DNA from 4 places in the Priestia veravalensis genome. Region 1 is predicted to be linked to each of the others. Evidence: riboswitches for the same ligand, from Rfam matches in the RefSeq annotation. Region 1 holds a riboswitch; each other region holds the start of a gene.
The links. A riboswitch is a leader RNA that binds a small molecule or an ion and turns the genes downstream of it on or off. The one in region 1 is predicted to bind cobalamin.
Positions count from the first base shown of each region.

Region 2: linked by a shared signal. The riboswitch ahead of metE (5-methyltetrahydropteroyltriglutamate--homocysteine S-methyltransferase) and the one ahead of AS180_RS14020 (ribonucleoside-diphosphate reductase subunit alpha) in region 1 are both predicted to bind cobalamin.
Region 3: linked by a shared signal. The riboswitch ahead of AS180_RS08660 (hypothetical protein) and the one ahead of AS180_RS14020 (ribonucleoside-diphosphate reductase subunit alpha) in region 1 are both predicted to bind cobalamin.
Region 4: linked by a shared signal. The riboswitch ahead of AS180_RS02940 (cobyric acid synthase) and the one ahead of AS180_RS14020 (ribonucleoside-diphosphate reductase subunit alpha) in region 1 are both predicted to bind cobalamin.

Region 1 covers NZ_KQ758663.1:15,212-21,254, reverse strand. Annotated here, with positions in the region: gene AS180_RS14030 (o-succinylbenzoate--CoA ligase) at 1-868, shown strand, start outside; gene menC (o-succinylbenzoate synthase) at 865-1,971, shown strand; cobalamin riboswitch at 2,384-2,569, shown strand; gene AS180_RS14020 (ribonucleoside-diphosphate reductase subunit alpha) at 2,753-4,948, shown strand; gene AS180_RS14015 (ribonucleotide-diphosphate reductase subunit beta) at 4,966-6,012, shown strand.
Region 2 covers NZ_KQ758629.1:35,377-41,419, reverse strand. Annotated here, with positions in the region: gene AS180_RS02980 (dicarboxylate/amino acid:cation symporter) at 1-1,079, shown strand, start outside; gene AS180_RS02975 (DHH family phosphoesterase) at 1,209-2,177, shown strand; gene AS180_RS02970 (glucose 1-dehydrogenase) at 2,202-2,951, shown strand; cobalamin riboswitch at 3,129-3,315, shown strand; gene metE (5-methyltetrahydropteroyltriglutamate--homocysteine S-methyltransferase) at 3,457-5,733, shown strand; gene AS180_RS02960 (winged helix-turn-helix transcriptional regulator) at 5,781-6,043, opposite strand, start outside.
Region 3 covers NZ_KQ758641.1:55,940-61,982, reverse strand. Annotated here, with positions in the region: gene AS180_RS08675 (DEAD/DEAH box helicase) at 1-1,375, shown strand, start outside; gene AS180_RS08670 ((deoxy)nucleoside triphosphate pyrophosphohydrolase) at 1,395-1,790, opposite strand; gene AS180_RS08665 (DUF3923 family protein) at 1,873-2,094, opposite strand; cobalamin riboswitch at 2,347-2,545, shown strand; gene AS180_RS08660 (hypothetical protein) at 2,710-2,943, shown strand; gene mmgD (citrate synthase) at 2,933-4,042, shown strand; gene AS180_RS08650 (bifunctional 2-methylcitrate dehydratase/aconitate hydratase) at 4,138-5,574, shown strand; gene prpB (methylisocitrate lyase) at 5,591-6,043, shown strand, end outside.
Region 4 covers NZ_KQ758629.1:28,487-34,529, forward strand. Annotated here, with positions in the region: gene AS180_RS02930 (ABC transporter ATP-binding protein) at 1-1,231, opposite strand, end outside; gene AS180_RS02935 (FecCD family ABC transporter permease) at 1,228-2,277, opposite strand; gene AS180_RS02940 (cobyric acid synthase) at 2,377-3,867, opposite strand; cobalamin riboswitch at 3,975-4,159, opposite strand; gene panF (sodium/pantothenate symporter) at 4,158-5,618, opposite strand; gene AS180_RS02950 (YhdT family protein) at 5,615-5,893, opposite strand.

The sequences.
Region 1 (6,043 bases):
TTTAATGAGAAATGTTATTTATGGGATGAGAATTGTATTACACTCAAAGTTTGAAGCTATACAAGCAAACGCTGCTATTGAAACAAAAGGTGTGACCATTATGTCGGTCGTAACTTCGATGCTGACCCAAATGTTAAAGGAACTAGGTGGCAGAAAATATCCTGAATCATTTCGCTGCATGTTAGCAGGAGGAGGTCCCGTGCCAAGAGTTCTCTTGGACGACTGTATAGAGAAAGGAATCCCTGTCTACCAGACGTATGGCATGACAGAGACTTCTTCTCAGTTTGTAACGTTAGCTCCAGAAGATAGTATTCAAAAACTTGGATCTGCAGGAAAGCCCCTGATGCCTTGCCAGCTTAAGATTGTAAATGCTAACGGTGAGGAAGTAATGAATGGTATAGAAGGTGAAATTGCTGTGAAAGGTCCTAACGTAACGTCTGGGTACCTTAATAAACCAGAAGAAACAGATAAAGCAATAAAAAATGGTTGGTTTTATACAGGAGATATCGGCAAACTTGATGAAGATGGATTTTTATACGTATTAGATAGAAGGTCAGATTTAATTATTTCAGGTGGAGAAAATATCTATCCAGCAGAAATTGAGAGCACTCTATTAAAGCATCCACTTATTGCAGAAGCCGGGGTTACAGGGCTGCCTCATAAACAGTGGGGACAAGTTCCAGCAGCTTTTTTAGTAGTTACATCACCAATAAAAAAAGAAGAGTTACAGGCATATTGTCAGTCGATGTTAGCCAATTATAAAGTACCAAAGTATTATTTTATTGTTGATGATCTACCAAGAACCGCTTCCAATAAAATTATTAGACGAAAATTACCTCAGCGTATAGAACAGGGGCGTCAACTATGATTGAAATCCATAAAGCAACCATTCATGCTATTGAATTGAACCTATTATCACCGTTTTCAACTAGTTATGGAACTGTGACAAATCGAGAATTGCTTCTTTTAGAAGTAGAAGATATAAGCGGTGAAGCAGGCTGGGGAGAAGTGGTAGCATTTTCAACTCCTTGGTACACAGAAGAAACCATCCAAACGTGCTTTCATATGCTCAATGATTTTTTACTTCCGGCTTTAATTGGAAAGCGATTAACGACGCCTTTAGACCTACAGGAAATATTTAATCCGATTAAGCGAAACCATATGAGTAAAGCAGCAATAGATTGTGCGGTGTGGGATTTGTTTGCTAAGAAGAACAACAAGTCTCTATCTCAAGCTCTTGGTGGCACAAAAGAAGCTGTAGAAGCTGGTGTAGTAGTTGGACTCGATGATATTCATAAGATGGTTCATAAAATAGATGAACACTTGAAAGCTGGATATAAACGTTTTAAAGTAAAGATTAAGCCTGGAGCTGATTATGACCTTATTAAGCAAATTAGAAATCATTATCCAAAACTGCCGCTGATGGTAGATGCAAACTCTGCTTACTCCTTAAATGATTTGAATTTGCTTCAAAAGCTAGATGAATTTGACCTTATGATGATTGAACAGCCATTAGATTCTAGTGATATTATCGATCACCGTCATTTACAACAGCAGCTACGCACGCCCGTTTGCTTAGATGAAAGCATTGTGTCTTATGATGATGCTAGAAAAGCAATTGAGTTAGGGAGCTGTCAAGTTATTAATGTAAAAGTTGGACGGGTAGGCGGCTTAACAGAAGCAAAACGAATTCATGACTTGTGCCAGAAAAGTAATGTTCGACTATGGGTAGGGGGAATGCTGGAATCGGGTATATCAAGAGCTCATAATATTGCATTAGCTTCATTAGAGAATTTCACGATACCTGGAGACATTTCAGCTTCTTCACGCTATTGGAACAAAGATGTCATTCTTCCAGAAGTAGAAGTGGATGATGGGTTAATTCATGTGCCAAAAGAACCAGGCATTGGCTATCGGGTGGATAGGATATTTTTAAATAAAGTTTCCACATATCAAAAAACATATGCATAATGTAAATCCACTTTAAAAGTGGATTTTTTATTGTGAGTTCGGTTTTTAAAAAAATTTTCTTTTTATTTATATAGCAGCTGTCTAGTCATGTGAAAAAAGTTTGATTAAATTTCATAAATCAAATAGTACAACCAATCCGAGAAAACATGTTATGATGGAATAGTTTGATGAAAAATAAGACTGTTTGTAGTAGCTAGTTGCTAATACCTAACAAAACTTTTAGAAATTTCTTTTTTTACATATGTTTAGGAAACCTTACTTAACAAAGGCGTAAATCAGTATATTAAGTAAGGTGGGGTAAATGTGCGGGAATTTATTTTGAAAAAGATATTGTAGTTCTGTAAGTTGTCCCTTATAATGTGTTTATAACACAACATCTTGTTTTTTATTAAAACTTCATATACTATATTTTGTGTTTTCCAGTAGAAAAGGTGTCTGAAAAAAGACTTAAAAGGGAATTTGGTGTAAATCCAAAACTGTCCCCGCAACTGTGAATGCTGATGAAATAAGGAATAGCCACTGTGAGTAACGATCATGGGAAGGCCTTAGAGTAAAGCGAAGCATAAGTCAGGAGACCTGCCTTTTTTATGACGTTTTATCTTCTTCGGGAGGTGAGAGGATAGAGCGAGGATTGAGAAAAGACATTTTTGTCTTCTTTTATCTTCGTTCTATTCGCTCACTGCGTCAGGTGAGCGATTTTTTTATGCTGGAGAAAAAGGAGGAACTTATTTTTATGATTAATACAACAGATTTAAATAAACTTGAAAAAGTAAATTATGATATGAAACTACTTGGTGAAAAATTTCCACAACTTGATTTTTCATGGTATGAGGAAAAGGTAGTAGAAACAGTTGCTGCGAAAGAGAATATGACGGACGAAAAAATAGCAAATGTTTTTATTTTAGCAGCACTTGAGCGAATTTCAATGGATGAGCCAGATTGGACATATGTAGCAGCTCATATCTATTTACAAGAGCTATATCGCAAAGCTGCCGCCAATAGAAAATACAATCAAGCTGAAAGGTACGGCTCATTTTATAAGCTTATTACAGAGCTTACAGATATGGGGATTTATAGTACACAGCTTTTGGATACATACTCTGTGGAAGAGATTAATGAGCTAGGCTTAGCCATTGATTATACAAAAGATAGCCTATTTACGTATATTGGCCTGTTAACATTAGCTGATCGCTATTTAGCAACATCACATGATAAGCGTGTATACGAGCTACCGCAGGAACGCTTTTTAATTATTGCTATGACACTCATGGCAAATGAAAAGAAAGAAGAGCGTTTAGCGCTGGTAAAAGAGTCATATTGGGCACTTTCAAACCTTTACATGACAGTGGCAACGCCGACATTAGCGAACGCAGGAAAAAGCTATGGACAGCTATCAAGCTGCTTTATTGATACGGTTGATGATAGTTTACGAGGTATCTATGATAGCAATACGGACTTAGCTACGCTAAGTAAAAACGGTGGTGGAATTGGCGTATATCTAGGTCATATCCGTAGCCGAGGTAGCGATATAAAAGGGTTTAAGGGCGTATCATCAGGAACAATTCCTTGGATGAAACAGCTTAATAACACAGCAGTTAGTGTTGATCAACTGGGTCAACGTCAAGGGGCAATTGCTGTATATCTAGACGTATGGCATAAGGATATTTTTTCTTTCTTAGATGCACGTTTAAACAATGGAGACGAGCGTCAGCGTACGCATGACTTATTTACTGGCGTTTGCTTGCCGGATTTATTCATGGAAGCTGTTGAAAAACGTGAAGACTGGTACTTGTTTGATCCTCATGAAGTTCGTACGGTAATGGGTTACTCGCTAGAAGATTTCTATGATGAAGAGGAAGGCAGCGGCTCCTTTAGAAATCGTTATCGTGAATGTATTGAAAATGAATCCCTATCAAGAGAAAAAGTGCCTGCGATTGAAATTTTTAAACGAATTATGATTTCACAATTAGAAACAGGAACACCATATATGTTCTACCGTGATACAGTGAACCGTGCTAACCAAAACCGTCATGAGGGCATGATTTATTGCAGTAACTTATGTACAGAAATTACGCAAAATCAAAGCATGACAACTGTGGTTGAAGAAATCACAGAAGATGGAAAAATCGTCATTACAAAGCAACCAGGTGACTTTGTCGTTTGCAATCTATCGTCTATCAACTTAGCACGTGCAGTAACGGAAGATGTACTTGAACGCCTTGTGCCCATTCAAGTTCGTATGCTAGATAACGTAATTGAACTGAATAACCTTCCAGTTCTACAGGCAAAACTAACAAACCAACGCTATCGTGCTATCGGTTTAGGTACGTTTGGTTGGAACCATTTATTAGCTCTACAAAAGATCGCTTGGGAAACAGAAGAAGCTGTTCAGTATTGCGATGAGTTATATGAAAAAATTGCTTACCTAACGATTCAATCAAGCATGGAGCTTGCAGAAGAAAAAGGAGCATACCCTCTATTTGAAGGGTCCGATTGGGAAACAGGAGCTTATTTTGCAGCACGCGGTTACGAAAGTAATCAGTGGAATGAGCTACAGGCGCTTGTGAAAGAAAAGGGAATTCGAAACGGATATTTAATGGCCGTTGCGCCGAATTCATCTACTTCCATCATTGCTGGGTCTACGGCTAGTATTGATCCGATTTTCCGTAAGTTCTATTCAGAAGAGAAGAAAAACTATAAAATTCCAGTTACTGCTCCAGATTTGTCACCGGAAACGAATTGGTATTATAAGTCTGTTTATTTAATCGACCAACATTGGAGCATTAAGCAAAATGCAAAGCGTCAGCGTCATATTGACCAATCTATCTCGTTTAACATTTATGTTCAAAATGATATTCGTGCAAAAGATTTACTAGATTTACACATGACTGCATGGAAAGAAAAGCTAAAAACAACGTATTATGTTCGCTCTACGTCTAGCGAAGTAATTGATGAGTGTGAAAGCTGCCATAGCTAAGAAAGGAGTCGATTTTGTTGACGAACAGTCTAAAGAAACGTGAGATTATGAATGAAAATGCCCCGAACCGCTCAACGGGAATTATTAATGGTGAAACCTCAAATATTTTAAACTGGGATGATGTACGATTTTCTTGGGCGTTTCCAAAGTATAAGCGCATGCTAGCTAATTTCTGGACACCGTTTGAAATTAATATGGGACAGGACATCAAACAGTTTCCACAGCTTACAGCGGATGAACAGGAGAGCTTTTTAAAGATTATTGGTTTGTTGGCTTTATTGGACAGCATCCAGTCAGATTATGCGAGCAAAGTTGCTGATTATGTTACGGATTCTTCAATCAATGCGCTGATGATTATTTTAGCTCAGCAGGAAGTTGTTCATAATCACTCTTATTCATATGTATTATCAAGCTTAGTGCCAAAAGCTAAGCAAGATGAAGTATTTGAATATTGGCGTACGGATGAAAAGCTTCGTGCACGCAATGACTTTGTGACAAATGGTTATAAAGCATTCGCTGAAGAGGCAACAGTTGAAAACTTTTTAAAGTCCATTGTATATGATGTTATTTTAGAAGGTCTGTTCTTCTATAGTGGGTTTGCGTTTTTCTACAACTTAGCACGCAATCAAAAAATGGTTGCCACATCCACGATGATTAACTATATTAATCGTGATGAGCAGCTTCATGTGGGGTTATTTGAAAAAATCTTTAAAGAAGTGCTAAATGAAAATCCAGAACAGCGTACGGCTGAGCTTGAAGAGTTTGTTACTTCAACATTCCGACAAGCTGCCCAGCTTGAAATTGAATGGGCTGAGTCAGTCATTGGTGAGAAGTTTGATGGAATTACGATGAAAGATATTCGTCAATACATCGAATATATGGCAAATAAACGCTGTAATCAAATGGGATTTGGGCGCGTAGCGTTTCCTGATGCACCAATTGAAAATCCGCTGCGTTGGATTGTTGCGTATCAAGAGGTTGACCTTGGTAAGACAGACTTCTTTGAGCAAAAGTCAAGACAATATACAAAAGCATCAGATGTAAATGGATTTGATGATTTGTAAAATAAAGAAGCTGACTAAATGGCTACAACAG
Region 2 (6,043 bases), on a different contig from region 1:
CTTTGATTTTAACGACGCTCATTGTAGGCGTAACAAGTTTACAAGATACCAAGCAGCTTTTTAGTATGGGAGGGAGAACGATTGTTTTCTACCTCTTTACAACGTTGATTGCTGTGACGATTGGTATCGTATATGCTGTGATTTTATCACCTGGTACAGGAGCTAACGTGTCGTTACAGCAAGGAGCCACTGCGCCGAGTGGAGAAGCACCAACGCTTACGGAGACGTTGTTAAACATGATTCCGGAAAATCCATTTGCAGCGTTAATGGAAGGGAATATCCTACAAATTATCTTTATGGCAATTGCAATTGGTTTAGGGATTTTATTTGTAGGAGAGCCAGCAAAGCCAATTCAAAAGCTATTTGAATCTTTTTCCACAGTCATGTTTAAAATTACAAGTGGTATCATGGTCATTGCACCAATTGGTATCTTTGGAATGGTAGCACCAATTATTGGTGAGTATGGTTTAGCTGTTTTAGCACCTCTCGCTAAGGTGATTATTGCTGTAGCATTAGGTTGTTTAACGCAGCTTCTCGTTGTGTATTCTCTTGCGGTTAAAGGCTTTGCTGGGATGAGTCCACTTACATTTTTAAAAGGAATAGCACCAGCCGGCCTTGTAGCTTTTAGTACAGCAAGTAGTGGTGCAACGCTACCTGTTTCAATGAAAAACGTTCAGGAAAACCTTGGCGTTTCAAAGGAAACAGCAAGCTTTGTTTTACCGTTAGGTGCCACAATGAATATGGACGGTAGTGCGATTTACCAAGGTGTTGCTGCGCTATTTATTGCACAATTTTATGGAATTGATCTCGGTATGAGTGAAATTTTACTAATCATGTTTACAACTACCATTGCATCAATTGGTACTGCGGGCGTGCCAGGTGCAGGGATGATTATGTTAACAATGGTACTAGCAGCCGTCAACCTTCCAGTTGAAGGAATTGCTTTAATTGCAGCAATCGATCGTATTCTTGATATGTTCCGTACGTCGGTTAATATTGTCGGAGATGCTGCAGCTTCTGTTGTTGTAGACTCATATGAGAAGAAATCAAAAGAAAAAGCGAATCAGCAAGCATCGTGAATTTTTGTGCGTACATCCTTATGAAAGGTGAGGATGTACGCATTTTTTTTCATTCCTTGCTATAATGGAAAAAGATTCACGCATACTAAAGTGAATGAGTAATTGATAACGATTTAAAGGAGTTTTTTGATGACAAAAGTAAAGTTAATTTCACATAATGATTTAGATGGGGTAAGCCCAGCTTTATTAGCTCGCTTAGCATTTGGTGATGAGAACCTTGATTACGACACGGTAGGAATCGGACGCATAAACGATACGGTGCTGCATTTTATAGAAGAAGATAATGATGGACAAGACTTATACATAACGGATATTAGCGTAAATGATGAAGTAGCAGCTAAGCTGGATGAACTTGTGAAAAATGGTCAAAAGGTTACGCTTATTGATCATCATATTTCTGCACTTCCTCTTTCTGAAAAATACGATTGGGTCCATGTGATACCAGAAGATAAGAATGGGACGAAAACAGCAGCTACATCGCTTTTTTATACATATCTACTAGAAAACAAGATGTTGGAACGTACGAAGATGCTGGATGAATACGTAGAGCTTGTACGTTTATTCGATACGTGGGATTGGTTTCACGAGAAAAATGAAAAAGCAAAAAGACTTAATCACCTTTACTACTTAATTTCTCATGAAGAGTTTAAAGATACGGTTCACGAAACGCTACAAGCATCTTATACTGGTGCCAGTCAAAGCTTTGAATTTACAGAAAAGCACGCGATTTTACTTGAAGCTGAAGAGAAGCGAATTGAAAAATATATCTATGACAAACAAAAGCAAATGATGCAAGCAGAAGTAGAGATTGCAGAGCAAAAATACAAGGTAGGGATTGTGTTCGCAGATACATATCAGTCAGAGTTGGGAAATGCATTATGCCTAGAGCATGAAGAAATCGACTTTTCAGTAATGGTTGATATGGGAAGGAAAAAGCTAGGGTTTCGAGCAGTGAAAGATAAGATTAATTTAGCTGAAATCGTGGGTCACATTGGTGGTGGAGGCCATCCAAAAGCATCCGGCTGCAAATTAACGAGCGAAACCTTCAAGCTATTTGTAACCGACCACTTGTTTCAACCAGACGAAAAAAGTGAATAAACTAAGTGTAGAGGAGGGATGACTTTGACATTTGAACGTGAGGTTGTTGTGGTAACTGGTGGCGCAAATGGAATTGGAAAAGGTGTGGCAAGCGCCTATGCCAAAAAAGGTGCCAAAGTGATAATCGCAGATATTGATGAAGAACAAGGGGAGAAGCATGCTAAAACGCTGCGTGAAGCAGGTGCACAGGCAATGTTTATTCACACAGATGTAAGAAAAGAAGAGGATGTTATCAACCTCATGAAAGAAACTGTTTCAGCTTATGGTACGATTAACATTCTGGTTAATAATGCTGGAGTAACAAAGTGGAAGTCTCCGTATGAGTTAACGCTAGATGAATGGGATGATATCATAAATCTTAATTTACGAAGCGTATTTTTATGCTCAAGAGAAGCTGCCAAAGTGATGCGAAATAACAAAATAGGTGGTTCAATTGTAAACTTAGCTTCTACGCGTGCCGTTATGTCAGAGCCACACACCGAAGCATACGCTGCTACAAAAGGTGGCATTGTGGCGCTAACGCATGCTCTTGCCATTTCACTTGGACCAGACAAGATTACCGTCAACGCAATTTCTCCTGGCTGGATTGAAACTCAGCAATATGAGGAGCTTCGAGATGTTGATCATGCTCAGCATCCGTCTAACCGAGTTGGCACTCCAGCAGATATTGCAAAAGCGTGCCTTTACCTGACGCATCCAGACAATGATTTTGTAACGGGGACAAACGTAGTTGTCGATGGTGGAATGACGCGCAAGATGATTTATGAACATTAACTAAAGTAAGCAGGCTATAGGCTATACCTATAGCCTGCTATTTTTATTTTGTATAAAAACACAGTTATATGAAAGCGTATTCTTTTTAAAATTTAGAAAAATCAGACTTGATTTACTTATCGAAATCATGTATCGTTATGTTCAATTCCTAATTGAAAAGGAATTAGTGTATAAAGTGAATATGTTCATGCAAAAGGTGCTAAGACACTTGTTTTAGCTTAAAAGGGAAGATCGGTGAAAATCCGACACGGTCGCGCCACTGTAAGGAGGAGCCTATTATCAGTAAACCACTGTTTATGAAACGGGAAGGTGATAATAGGTGATGATTCTAAGTCAGGAGACCTGCCTGTTGTTTGCACTCACAACCTACGCGTAATAGGGAGAGGTGATTAGCTTGGTATTGAAACAAAAGTATATGTTGTTCAATACTTCTTAAAGCTGTCGTCTAACTCTCTTTCCAGAGAGTTTTTTATTGCAGAAAAATAGACGAAACGAGGAGATTGAAATGACAGTGAATACAGCAACAATTGGGTATCCAAGAATCGGTAGAAACAGAGAATGGAAAAAAGCAATTGAAGCTTATTGGAAGCAGGAAACAACGGAAGCAGAGCTGCACAACCAACTTCATGAGTTGTATGTTAATCAGCTTCGTATTCAAAAAGATAAGGGGATTGATTTTGTTTCAGTAGGTGACTTTAGTTATTACGATCACATGCTTGATACGGCGGTTATGTTTAATATTATTCCAGCTCGTTTCAAAAAGCAAAATCTATCCGCTCTTGATACATATTATGCAATGGCAAGAGGGAACAAAGAAGCAGAGGCATGTGAGATGACTAAGTGGTTTAATACCAACTATCACTACATTGTCCCAGAGTTTACTGACGTAACGCCGGCATTGAATGAAAACAGACCATTAGCATATTGGCAAAAAGCAAAGGACGAATTGGCACTTAACGGTAAGCCTCTTCTAATTGGGCCAGCAACCTTTATCTTATTAGGCAAAGGATTTAAACAAGAAGAAGTATCAAGCTTATTTGCTCAATTAACTCCGCTTTATATTCAAGTGATTAAGGAGTTACATGAAGCGGGAGCAGAGTGGATTCAAATTGATGAACCAATTTTTGTAACGAATAAAGCAGAAGGGTACTGGAAGGAGGTTGAGGCATTTTATCAGCGTATTTCAGAGGAAGTACCTGGTGCTAATCTTATCATCCAAACGTATTTTGAAGCATTAGATAATTACCAATCTGTTGTGAACCTTCCTGTGAATGCTTTTGGGTTGGATTTTGTACATGATGAGAGAAAAAATAGTGAAGCGATAAAAGCACACGGTTTTCCAAAAGGGAAAAAGCTTTTTGCAGGCGTTATTGATGGTCGTAACGTGTGGAAAAGTAACTTAATTGAAAAAGCTGCACTTGTAAGTGAATTGCAAAAATTAGTGGGTAAAGAAGAGGTAATTGTTCAGCCATCTAGTACACTGCTTCATGTCCCTGTAACGGTAGAAACTGAACAAGAGCTACCAGCTGATATTCGAGCAGGCTTAAGTTTTGCTGAAGAAAAGCTGACTGAGCTAGAACTTTTAAAGGACCTTTTAAAAGGGGATAGCGAAGCAGTAAAAGCACATCAGCAAGAGATTGAGGCATTTTCGAAGGTTGCAAACCGCGTTCACACGAAAACGAGAGCAGAGCTAGAACAGATTGATGATCAAGCCTTATCTCGTGCTTCTGTGGCTGAGCGCCAGCGTTTGCAAAAAGAAAAGTTTGATTTACCGCTTTTACCAACTACAACAATTGGAAGCTTGCCACAAACAGCAGAGGTTCGTTCGAAGCGCTTAAAATGGAAGCAAGGTCAGTTAACGAACGAACAGTATGAAGCGTTTATAAAAGAAGAAACAAAGCGCTGGATTGAGGTTCAAGAAGAAATTGGTATTGATGTGCTGGTTCACGGTGAGTTTGAACGTACGGATATGGTTGAATTTTTTGGTGAGCGCTTAGGCGGAATGTTAACAACGAAAAACGGTTGGGTTCAATCATATGGTTCACGCTGCGTAAGACCACCTGTTGTATACGGAGATGTCTATTTAGTCGAGCCGATGACGGTTAAAGAAATTGTCTATGCACAAAGTTTAACCGAAAAAGTCGTAAAAGGAATGCTGACGGGGCCAATTACCATCTTAAACTGGTCATTCCCACGTACAGACATCTCGAAGTATGAAAGCATGAATCAAATTGCATTAGCCATTCGAAAAGAAGTTAAAGCGCTTGAAGAAGCCGGTGTTCACATGATACAAGTAGATGAACCTGCGCTGCGAGAAGGATTGCCAATTCGAGCTGAAAAGCAAGCCGCGTATTTAAATGCTACTGTTGAAGCGTTCCGTCTAGCAACAACGGGTGTAGAAGATACAACGCAAATTCATACGCATATGTGCTATTCGAAATTTGATGACATGATTGACACAATCTCTGCACTAGACGCAGATGTCATTTCAATTGAAGCATCCAGAAGTCATGGCAATATTATTTCTTCATTCGAGCAGTATTCATACGATAAAGAAATCGGGCTTGGCATTTACGACATTCATAGCCCTCGTATTCCAAGCTTTGAAGAAATGACAAATAATCTTGACCGTGCTCTTCGCGTGTTAAACCCAGCACAATTTTGGGTTAATCCAGACTGCGGTTTGAAAACACGAAATGAAAAGCAGGTAATCGATGCTTTAACTCAAATGGTAAACGTTACGAAGAAGTATCGTGAAAAGTTAGCAGCAGTCGCACAATAAAATGAAACAAAGAAAACCCCCTTTTATATGGGGGTTCTTTGTTTACGTTATGACAAATTATCTTGTTCCAGCCATTGCTGCGACCATTTTTCAATTTCTATCATAATAGGTTCAAGCGCTTTTCCTTTTTCCGTCAAGGAATACTCGATGCGTACAGGCGTTTCTGGAAAGACCTCACGCTTGACAATCCCTTGTTGTTCAAGGTCTTTCAAGCGTTCTGATAGTACGCGGCCGCTTACTGAAATGGATGATTCGATGGCACAAAAACGCTGGGGTCCAGACAGAAGCTTATAAATAATGAGCCCGGTCC
Region 3 (6,043 bases), on a different contig from region 1:
TTTTTCAGTGGATATTTTCAATGAAGGTGTGGACATTCCGTCGGTGAATTCTGTATTAATGCTTCGTCCAACGAATTCACCAATTGTATTCATCCAGCAGCTGGGGCGCGGTTTGCGCAAGCACGCCAGCAAATCATTCTTAACAGTACTTGATTTTATCGGAAATCACAGCAAGGTCTTTTTAATTGCGCTCGCTCTAAACGGCAGCCGCTATTACGATAAGGAAAGCTTAAAGGTAGCCATCGCAAAGGGATTCCCAAGCATTCCAGGTGCTACACATATTCAAATGGATGAGATATCACGCGACCGAATTTTAGCGCAAATTGACCGTGAAAACTTCAATTCGCTGAAGTACCTGAGAGAAGAGTACAACGAATTTAAAAAATTAAATCAAGGCATAATTCCGTATTACCTGATGGACTATTTAAAGTTTGATGGAGCGCCTGACCCAGTGAAGTTTATCAATAAAGAAAAGTCATATCTTCAGTTTGTAGCGAAAACCGAAAAAGACGACCAGCTGAAAACTCTGTTACTTCATGAAGACTTTGAAAGTGCCTTGAAGGAGTTGTCTAGTAAGCTACCAATCAAGCGCGTGTACGAGTTTGTGATTTTAAAATATTTACTAAGTCATGACAAAGTTTCACTGAAGCAAGCCAATCAAGAAATCTTGAAATACGTAGAGGATGTGGAAGAAGATACGGTAAGGCACGCGTTTGAAGTATTAAATCAAGCGTACTATGATAGTGGACAGCTTCGTTCTAAGTTAAAGCTAATTGATTTTAACGGAGAAGAAGCGGTGAAAACGGAGCGCTTTGCGAATGTTTTACATAACGACCAGTTTAAGCCGTTTATTAAAGATGCGATTGATTACGGCATTTTCCGCTACGAGAAAGAGTTTGGTAAACGAGATTACGGCGTACCGCACTTAAAGCTGTATGAACAGTACACAATGATGGACCCAGCGCTACTATCTAACTACCGGAAAACGCACAGCTCGTTTCGTGGTTCTGGCTTATTGACAAATGATAAAGAGTTTTTCTTATTTATTGATCTTCATAAGGAAGAAGATATTAAAGAAAGCATTAACTATCAGGATAAGTTCATCGATAAGCGCACGTTCCACTGGCAAACGCCAAACAGTACGACCCAAAAGTCTGAGCGAGGAAAGAATATTATAGTTAACAAAGACAGAGGTATTCACCTGCATCTATTTGTACGAAAATATCGTGAGATGGATGGTAAGACTGAACCGTTTATTTATATCGGTAAAGGAAATACGGTTGAGTACCACGGGGAAAAGCCGATTACGGTAATCTTAGAATTAGAAAATGAAATTCCAGCGTTTCTGTATACGGAGTTTACGGAAAGAGTATAGCCTTCTCATCGCGAGAAGGCTATTTCTTTTCTACTAATAGTTCAACCGCCGGAACGTCCGCCGGTGCCCAGACAAGTGAATCTAGATTTTCTTTGTTTAACCAAACAAGCTTGGCATGCTCAGTGGGCTGCGGTGTACCTTCAACAATTTCAGCTTTAATCGCAATGAGCTCAATAATAAACGTATCGTATTCATGGGTGTGTTCGTTATGTAGCTCCGTTGCTTTGATTTTACAGTGAAGCTCTTCTTCGATTTCTCTCACAATCGCAGAGTAAATATCTTCGCCTTCTTCTACTTTCCCACCAGGAAATTCCCACATGTTCGGTAGAGACATGTCGTTTGAACGGAGAGCACAGAGGACTTCGTTTTGATCATTTTCAATAACGGCGGCAACGACCTTTATTTTTTTCTTCACGGTTCATTCTCCTTACAGCTGTTTTGTTTCATCATAACATAGGAGAGTGGGAGATTATAAGATCGGAATTGAGAGGTGGGTTTCATTTACTCGTTCTTACATTAACAACAAGCCATACACTTTGAATCACAAGCGGAATGACAAAGGCAAGCACTAACACAACAAAGGATATAAGCTTGACCTCAGGGGTTTGAATGGCACCCGCTCCGTCCACTTTTCGCGTCCATACCATAATAGTGCCTAAAACAAATAGCATGGCCCAAAAACAGTTCGTAATCCACCAGGAGATCCATCGTTTTTTCATGAAATCGCTCCTTTCATCTTTGGCATAAAGCAAATTTACTTTTAAGTTTTTCCTTTATTATACAGGAATTGTTATCCAATAATTAACAAAAAACAGTTTTTCTATATTTTATTTATGATTTTGCTAGAGAGGTTATAAATGGATTTATAAGATAAGTGCTTTGAAAAATGAAGTGTTGTACAGTGTTAGCTAAGTGAAATGAAAATAAAAATTGTAAAAATTTATAAAATTTGATATGTTTAAAGTGAAAATAATATCGATGTAGAAACAGGTGTAGGTGAAAGGTGTCTTTCATCTGCTTAAAAGGGAAGTTCGGTTGGAATCCGACGCTGTCCCGCAACTGTATTTGGGAGCGATTCGAAAAAGCCACTGTTTTCATGGAAATGAAGATGGGAAGGTTCGAAGAGCGATGATCATAAGCCAGGAGACCTGCCTGTTTTAGCATGCATCAATACCTACGCGGATAGGGGGTGTTAAGTGCGAAGTGACAAACATGTTTTAAAAATGATTTAAAAACATGTTTATTTGAGTATTGTCTCGCGGCTTAACAACTTCTTTGGGAAGTTGTTTTTTTATTGCTTTTTTAGCGGGTACGCGTGATGGAGGTGAGCAGCTGTGGACGGATCAGTTGAGTATTTTGTGAATTACTTCAAAGCGAGCATTATGAATAACGTAGTGGCAGAGAACCCTTGTACACTTTCAGACTATTATCAGGAGTTAAGAGATTTTGTGGTAGACAAGAGGGGGGATGCTGAAAAGAAGGCTCTTTTTTTACACAATATTGAAAAGGCTTACAAAACAGTAGGTGAAGAGATATTTGGAATGGAGGAAAAGAGAGATGGAGACTGAAGCGAGGTTTTTTCCGGGGCTTGAAGGCGTTGTGGCTGCTGAAACAAAGATTTCATTTCTTGATACCCAACAGGGGAAAATTATTATTCAAGGGTATGACCTGATTGAGCTATCAAAATCAAAGAGCTACCTCGATATGATCTACCTTTTACTAGAAGAAAGGCTGCCGAATATTAACGAGAAGGAACTAGTTGAAGAAATGTTAAAAGGGGAGTACGAGATTCCAGATGAACTGTTGGATGTCTTTTGCTTACTCCCTAATGGCACGCATCCAATGGATGGCTTGCGAACAGGAATTTCATTTCTTTCAGGCTTTGATAAAAGGCTTGATAATCGTTCTCTATCGGCAAATAAAAGCCGTGCTTACAAGCTGTTAGGCAAAGTGCCTGCGATTGTGGCGAACAGCTATCGTTTAATCGAAAAGAAAGAGCCGATTCGTCCGCTTAAAGAGTTATCGTATAGCGCAAATTTCTTTTACATGATTACGGGGAAGAAGCCATCATCTCTGGAAGAGCAAATCTTTGATCGTTCACTTGTTTTATATAGTGAGCATGAGATGCCAAACTCAACGTTTACAGCGAGAGTCATTTCTTCTACTCAGTCTGATTTATACGGTGCATTGACAGGAGCGGTTGCTTCTTTAAAAGGAAACCTGCATGGAGGAGCTAACGAAGCGGTAATGGAACTGCTTTTAGAAGCTGGTACTGTAGATAAATTTGAAGAGCTGCTGATCGCTAAGCTTTATAAAAAAGAGCGTATCATGGGATTTGGCCATCGCGTGTATATGAACAAAATTGATCCGCGGGCTTTAATGATGAAAGAGTCGCTCAAACAGCTATGCGACCTGCAAGGAGATAATCGTCTTTATCGCATGTGCGAAGCGGGCGAAGAGCTTATGAAGCGTGAAAAAGGTCTTTATCCGAACTTGGATTACTACGCAGCACCTGTCTATTGGATGCTTGGTATTCCTATTTCACTTTATACACCGATCTTTTTCAGTGCTAGAACGGTAGGGTTATGTGCGCATGTTATTGAGCAACATGAACATAATCGACTTTTTAGACCGCGCGTACATTATGTAGGCGAGCGCCGCTTTTAACAATTTGGGGTTGTTCACGGCCACTCACCGAATGGATATTTTGGCGAATACCCATTTCTATCATAAATAAATTTGAGGAGAAAGGAAAGATGCACATGTTGAAAACGAATGAGCAAGTCAAAACGGATGTTTTATTAGAGGAAATCGCAGATTACGTTCTTCATAAAGAGATTAAGAGTTTAGAAGCGTTCCAAACCGCTCGTTATGTCCTGCTTGATACGATTGGATGCGGGATGCTGGCGCTTAGTTATCCAGAGTGCACAAAGCTCCTCGGCCCCATTGTTCCAGGAACAGTTGTACCAAATGGCAGTCGGGTGCCGGGAACGTCATTTGAGTTAGATCCAATTCGAGCTGCGTTCAACATTGGTTGCATCATCCGCTGGCTGGATTACAACGATACGTGGCTAGCGGCAGAATGGGGACATCCTTCTGATAATCTTGGAGGTATTTTAGCGACAGCTGACTACATTAGCCGCGTACGCGTAGCAGAAGGGAAAGAGCCGCTGGCCGTTCGTGATGTGCTTGAAATGATGATTAAAGCGCACGAAATTCAAGGCGTGCTGGCGTTAGAGAACAGCTTAAACCGAGTTGGATTAGATCACGTGATGTTTGTGAAGATTGCCACGACTGCAGTTGTTACCAAAATGCTTGGAGGAACGCGTGAAGAAATTATTAACGCTTTGTCCAATGCGTGGATTGATACGGTAAGCTTACGTACCTACAGACATGCGCCGAATACCGGTTCTAGAAAGTCTTGGGCTGCCGGCGATGCGACAAGCAGAGGCGTACAGCTTGCTATGATGGCAGTAAAAGGAGAAATGGGCTATCCCACTGCGTTGTCTGCACCTAATTGGGGGTTCCAGGACGTATTATTTAACAAAAAACAGGTAACGCTTGGTCGTCCGCTTGATTCCTATGTTATGGAGCATGTGCTATTTAAAGTGTCTTATCCAGCGGAGTTTCATGCTCAAACGGCCGCGGAGTGTGCGGTTAAACTGCATCGAGAAGTCGTGAATCGATTAGACGATATTGCTTCGATTACAATTACAACGCATGAGTCTGCGATTCGCATTATTGATAAAGAGGGGCCACTTCATAATCCGGCCGATCGAGATCATTGTTTGCAGTATATTACGGCGATTGGTCTCCTTAAAGGAACAATTGTTGCCGATCATTATGAAAACGAAGTCGCATCTGATTCTCGAATTGACGAGCTGCGCAGCAAGATGAAGGTTGTTGAAAATAAGCAGTATAGCGAAGACTACCTGGATCCGAAAAAGAGATCGATTGCAAATGCCGTGCAGATTCATTTTAAAGATGGTACACAAACAGAGGAAGTAGAGTGTGAATATCCGTTAGGGCACCGTTTTAGAAGAGATGAAGCCATTCCAAAGGTTAAAGAAAAATTCTCAACTAATATCAAAACGCGTTTTCCTCTCAAACAGCAAAAGCAAATTGAAGCAGTTTGTTATAACCAAGAGGAGCTTGAAAGCATGAGCGTAAACGAGTTTGTTCAATTGTTTTTGATCTAAATAAGGAGGGTCTTACATGACGTGGATTGTCAATCAGCCGTTATCTCAACAGGAGCTAGCTGCTAAATTTCAACAGCTTATGGATGCGCAAGAAATCCTTCAACTTCCAGGTGCACATGATGCTATGGCCGCACTGGTGGCTAAGCAAGCTGGCTTTTCAGCACTTTACCTATCAGGTGCTGCTTATACGGCAAGTCGGGGACTACCAGATTTAGGAATTGTAACATCTACAGAGCTAGCCGATCGGGCGAAAGACGTGATACGAGCTACAAACTTACCTGTGCTGGTTGATATTGATACTGGTTTTGGTGGCGTGTTAAACGCTGCTCGTACTGCTAGAGAAATGGTTGAAGCCAGCGTAGCAGCCGTTCAGATTGAAGATCAGCAGCTTCCAAAAAAATGCGGTCATCTCAATGGAAAACAGCTTGTAACAATAGAAGAAATGGCACAAAAGATCAGATTAATTAAA
Region 4 (6,043 bases), on a different contig from region 1:
TAGCTTTAATTTTTTTAGCATCTACTGCTTTTGTATCCGTATTTCTAACAGCACAAGCTGCAAAATTCCCTCGATTGATTCCCACCCCTCCAAGCTGAGCACTTACTTCCATTGCTGTTTCTAAAAGTGATTCATCTTTAAGAGGCATATCCGTAACAACTACGACGTTCACCTGTTCCTTACTTTTTGTAAACAAGAATAGCCACGTATATACTCCATCTTCGTAAAATGAAATTCGTGTAAAGCGATGATCGATCCCAGACCACGAAAGTAAATCGCTGCTTTTCTCTTCATCTGTGTACTGAACGATTTGCTTACACCAATGGATACCCTTTCCGCTATCTCCCGTAGAAAGGGTGCGCAGGGAATGTTCAAAGCTTACTGACAGACAACGTTCATTTTCTATGAGCGTATATAAGTTGGAAAAAGCTTGTAGTACCTTCTCTTCTTTCGGGGGGACATATGCAAGCTGCCTTTTATGGACTCCAGGATGATAAAGTACGTGTAAATCAACTCCATAGACGTGCTGAAGAGTTTGCTGGTCACTAAAAATCTCTTCAATACCTCTTGCATAAACCTCTCCATCTTTTAACAAGATGGCGTCATCAGCAAATAGTGCTGCAATGTTTAAATCATGTAAAATCGCCACAATGGTTAAGTTTTCTTCTCGCTGCAGCTCTTTTAATAAATGCAGCAGTTCCATTGCGTGCTTTACGTCTAGATGATTTGTCGGTTCATCTAACAACAAATATTCAGGTTCTTGCGCTAAAGATTTAGCTAAAAGAACACGCTGTTTTTCCCCACCGCTTAAAGCATTGAATGAGTGATGACGATATCGCCACACATCCGTTCTTTTCATCACTCTTTCAATCACTTCTTTATCATAAGGTGATTCATTATTTAAAAACCGTTTCGTTTGGAAAGGATAGCGACCAAGCGCCACAATTTCACGAACGGTAAACTCTAGACCGATTTGGTTTTCCTGCGTCATAACCGCTATTTTTTGCGCTAACTGCGTAGCTGAATAGGAGGAAATTGACTTTTGTTCTAACTTAATTTCTCCTGCTGTTAGCGGTAGCACGCCCATCATCAAGCGAATGAGCGTGGTCTTTCCGCTCCCGTTTGGTCCAAGAAGCGTGCAAAATGAGCCTTTTTCCACGGTGAAAGCTACGCTTTTTACAGTAGGCTTATGCTTTTTATACCCACCAGTTACGTTACAAACCTCAATCATTCAATCCCTCTTTTCCTAATCCTTTCTTTAATAAGCAACAGCGTAAAAATAGGTGAGCCGATGATCGCAGTTACCACACCAATTGGAAGCTCCTGTGGGTTTAGAATGGTTCGTGCTACAAGGTCTGCCAACACAAGATAGCTTCCTCCAATCAGAATAGAAAGAGGAAGCACATGCTTGTGGTTTGCACCTACCACCAACCTTACTAAGTGAGGAATGACAAGTCCAACAAAGCCGATTGCTCCAGAGACAGATACGGATGCACCTGTCAAAATAGCTGCCGATACCAAAATGATACGCTTTCTGCTTTTTACGTTAATTCCCATAAACTGTGCAGACTGATCGCCAAACGCAAAGCCATTTAGCTCGCGGGTATTCGCAAGTAAGCCGACCGTACCGATGATGAAAAACGGGAGTAAAAGCTGAACATGTCCCCAACCTCTCATTGACACACTTCCCATCAGCCAATACAAAATTTCACGCACTCCTTGCTCTGATGATAATGCAACCATAAGAGAAATCATAGCGCTCATGAACGATGACAAAATAATACCTGCTAAAATAATAGTTTCGTTAGCTAATGTCCCGCTCGCTAACTTTGTAATACCAAATACGAGTAAAAGCGTTAAAAAGCCAGATACAATCCCAATAATCGGTAGCGTATAGGTATGCATCCCAAATAGCTGCCAGTTAAAAAAGATAGCAAGCACCGTGCCAAGAGTGGCTCCAGAAGACACCCCGATGGTATACGGGTCCGCTAATGAGTTTCGAAGCAAGCCTTGAAAAGCTGCCCCCGCAATGGCAAGAGCTGCTCCAACTAAAAAGGCAACGACTACGCGTGGAAATCGAATTTCCCAAATAATGAGCTCCATGTTACTGGGGCCATGATATAAAGATAATCCAGACATGTTTTGAACAATAATTTTAATAACGTCTGTAACGGTTAAAGACACGGTACCTACAAAAACACCAGTAATAACTGTAGTTAAAACAAGGATTATACTAAAGACATAAAATAAGACAATTTTGTTTGCGATTTTTTTCATCTTGCATCAACTCCCTCTATCGGAAACCGAGGGCCGGGATTTTAACCTTTTTGTAAAGAATCTTTTACAGATAGCACGCCCCAACCGTTTGATAGTGAATTACTTTTTATATTCACTCATGATTTCATAAATTTGTTTCATATCAATTGCTTTTCGTACATGTGCAGCCAGCTTTTGAAAAGACTCTTCCTTTCGCGCCCTACTATTAAACGTTTTCTTAATCGGCACTAATCCTTTTTGCTGTCGAATATCGTTTAAATATGCACGTCGAAAGCCATCATTATGAAAAACATCATGTATGTATGTACCAATGACGCGACCAAAAACTGCTCCTTCTTTTATACCATTTAGCTCAGCAAAATGTACAGTTGGCTTGGTAGACGTTGTTTCGCCCATATGAATTTCGTAACCTTCAATTTGATAGGACTCATCGTGTAAAATAGCCCTTCCCGTTACCCGTTCTGTTCGCTTATTTGTTTTCATTACAGTTTCAATAGGTAAAAGACCTAGCCCTTTAACAGATTTTTGGGTTGATTCCACTTCATTTGGGTCACTTATCACTTCACCTAAAATTTGATACCCACCGCAGATTCCAGCAATATCCACCTTATTCTTCTTTGTCAAAATAGCTTCTGCTAAGCCCGTTTCATACAAGTACTTTGCGTCTTCTAACGTATTCTTGCTCCCAGGTAAAATGATTAAATCAGGCGTTCCAAGCTGAGAAGGTTTTGTCACAAGCCTTACGTGGCAATCATCTTCAAAACGAATAGGATCTAGATCTGTAAAGTTCGACATGCGAGGATAAGAAATAACGGCAACATCAAGTTCTTTAGCTGGATTTGGAAGAGTAGGGTACGTAGTTAAAGCAAGTGAATCTTCTGCATCAATCTCCACATCATCCAGATAAGGAACGACGCCTAGAACAGGAAGTCCCGTATACTCTTCAAACCAATCAAGCCCTGGTTGCAACAGCGACAAGTCACCTCGAAATTTATTAATAATCACACCTACCACTTTTGACTTATGCTCTTTTGGAAGCAGCTGAATTGTTCCTACTAAGCTAGCAAAAACGCCTCCCTTATCGATATCTCCTACTAAAATAACGGGAGACTGTGCAATATCAGCCACTCGCATATTCACAAGTTCACGGTCGTTTAAGTTAATTTCAGCAGGTCTCCCTGCTCCTTCAATGACAATATGCTCGTACTCAGAAGCAAGCTCTTCATACGCTTTGGTGATAATCTCACGTCCGGTTTCAAAGAAATCTTTCCTATACTCGTACGCATACATATTTTGCAAAGGAACACCATGAACGACGACCTGCGCCTCATACTCTCTTGTCGGTTTGATTAAAACCGGATTCATATTGGTCGTTGCTTCCACTCCAGCAGCTTCAGCTTGAATTCCTTGAGCACGTCCAATCTCTTTTCCATCCTTTGTAATATAAGAGTTAAGTGCCATATTTTGTGATTTAAACGGCGCTGTTTTGAAACCATCTTCTGCAAAAATTCGGCAAAAAGCAGTTGTAAGTAAACTTTTTCCAGCGTCCGAGTGCGTTCCTTGAATCATAAGAGGAATTGCTTTTTTCATCTGTATCACGCCTTTCATAGCAAAAAGCCTTGGCTAAAAACCAAGGCTTCATGACAACATCTTCATTCTTTTGATGTGCACGTCACCTATTTTCCCCGCCGAAAAATAAGAGTTAATGTTTAAAAGCAGGTCTCCTGGCTTGTGCTTCACTTTACTTCTGCACCTTCCTAGCTCATTGCTAGCAGTTTGTTGCAGGTTCATCCACACTTACAGTAGCGGGGGCTGCATCGGATTTCCACCGATTTCCCTATTATCCTTAAACGCATAAGGCACTTTTAAAACATAATCGTTTATAAATATTTTTTACGAAGCTGTTCTTGTAGGTTCTTTGTTTTTGATTGTGTCATTATACTTGCAGTTACAAAAACCAATAAAGACAGAACAACGGGAAGCACAACCGTATGCATGCCAAATGGGTTAGGAGCGTATGTGTGAATTAAAATATACACTAAAAGCCCCGTCACCATTCCCGAAATTGCTCCATATTTATTTCCTTTTGTCCAATATAATCCTAACACAATTGGCCAAATAAATACTGCTTCAAGTCCACCAAATGAAAATAAGTTAAACCAAATGAGTAAATCAGGTGGGTTAATAGCAAACAAAAATACTAAAATTCCAATAATCATTGTTGTTAAGAAGCTCCATCTTTTCACCTGCTGCTCTTTTGCTTTCGGATTAACGTAGTTTAAATACAAATCTTTTACAATAGCAGAGCTAATGATTAATAAAATAGAGTCTACCGTCGACATAATGGCTGCCATCGGCGCAGCAAGTACAACTCCTGCTAACCAAGGTGGTAATACTTCAAGAGTTAACGTCGGCATCACAGTGTCTCCCACTTCAATTCCTGGAATTACAGCACGAGCAAACACACCAATAAGATGCATCCCTAACATAATCACACCAACTACTACCGTACCGATAAGCATGGCTTGATGCATCGCTTTCGAGTTTTTATAAGACATCGCTCGAACGGCCACCTGTGGCAGTCCCACAACTCCTACTCCAACTAAAATCCAAAACGATGACACATAAAGCGGTGTTAATGAACGATCTGCTCCGTACGGGCTCACAAGATTTGGATTTTCATTCACTAAGTCTTTCATGATTGCTTCGACACCGCCGCCAGCATAAATAGTAGCGATTAGTAAAATAATCGTCCCTACAAGCATTACAATTCCCTGCAGGGCATCGGTTAGTACGACAGCACGAAACCCACCAATTGATACATAAACAAGTACGGTGACTGCAAAGATGACAAGCGCACTTTTGTATGAAATGCCTACAAAACCTTCAATTAATCTAGCTCCTCCAACCCACTGAGCAGCTAAAGAAGCAAATAGAAAAAGGACAATGCTTACAGCAGAAACAATCACAACAATATTGCTTTCATATCGCTTTTTCAAAAAATCAACAAGCGTAACGGCATTCATCTTTCGCGAAACAATGGCGAATTTTTTGCCAAGAGTTGTGAGAACAAAGTAACCTGTTACAACTTGAATCACGGACAATAGTACCCAAGCAAGTCCGGTTTGATATGCTGTACCAGGACCACCAATAAAGCTGCTCGCACTTCCGTACGTCGCGACCATCGTCATGGCAAGAACAAACCCTCCAAGCTCTCTGCTTCCTAGAAAATAATCATTAATAAATGAACTTGCCGTGCTTGTTTTTTTAGCGGTAATAAAGCCAATCGCAAAAATTAATAGAACAAACACAACAAGAGGAACAACAACAGCCCAGTTCATTCGCTCTCACCTCTTTCTTCATCTTCTAAAGGAAGATCTGAAAAGAAAAAGCGAACAATAATCCAGACCAGTAAAATAATGAGCGGGATTCCAAGTATGCAGCTATAAAAAAACCAGGCCGGAAACCCCAATATGTATGTATACTCTGATACGGGCTTTGAACCAAGTCCGTACGCAAAACCAAACCACCATGCAAAGTGGAAAAGAGCCAGACCGATACCGATTAAAGCTTCTTTATGTGCGATTCGATAACGCCAATCGGCTTTTTTCTTCATGTTCGTTCTCTCCTTCTTTGAAATGTTGCAGAAGATGTGCATAATGATTATAACGTTCCAAAACATATGAAGCTATCCCTTTTGCTAAATTCATGACATTTTTTCCTATTTACCGCTTAAATATTAAATAAATACTACTTTTTATACCAA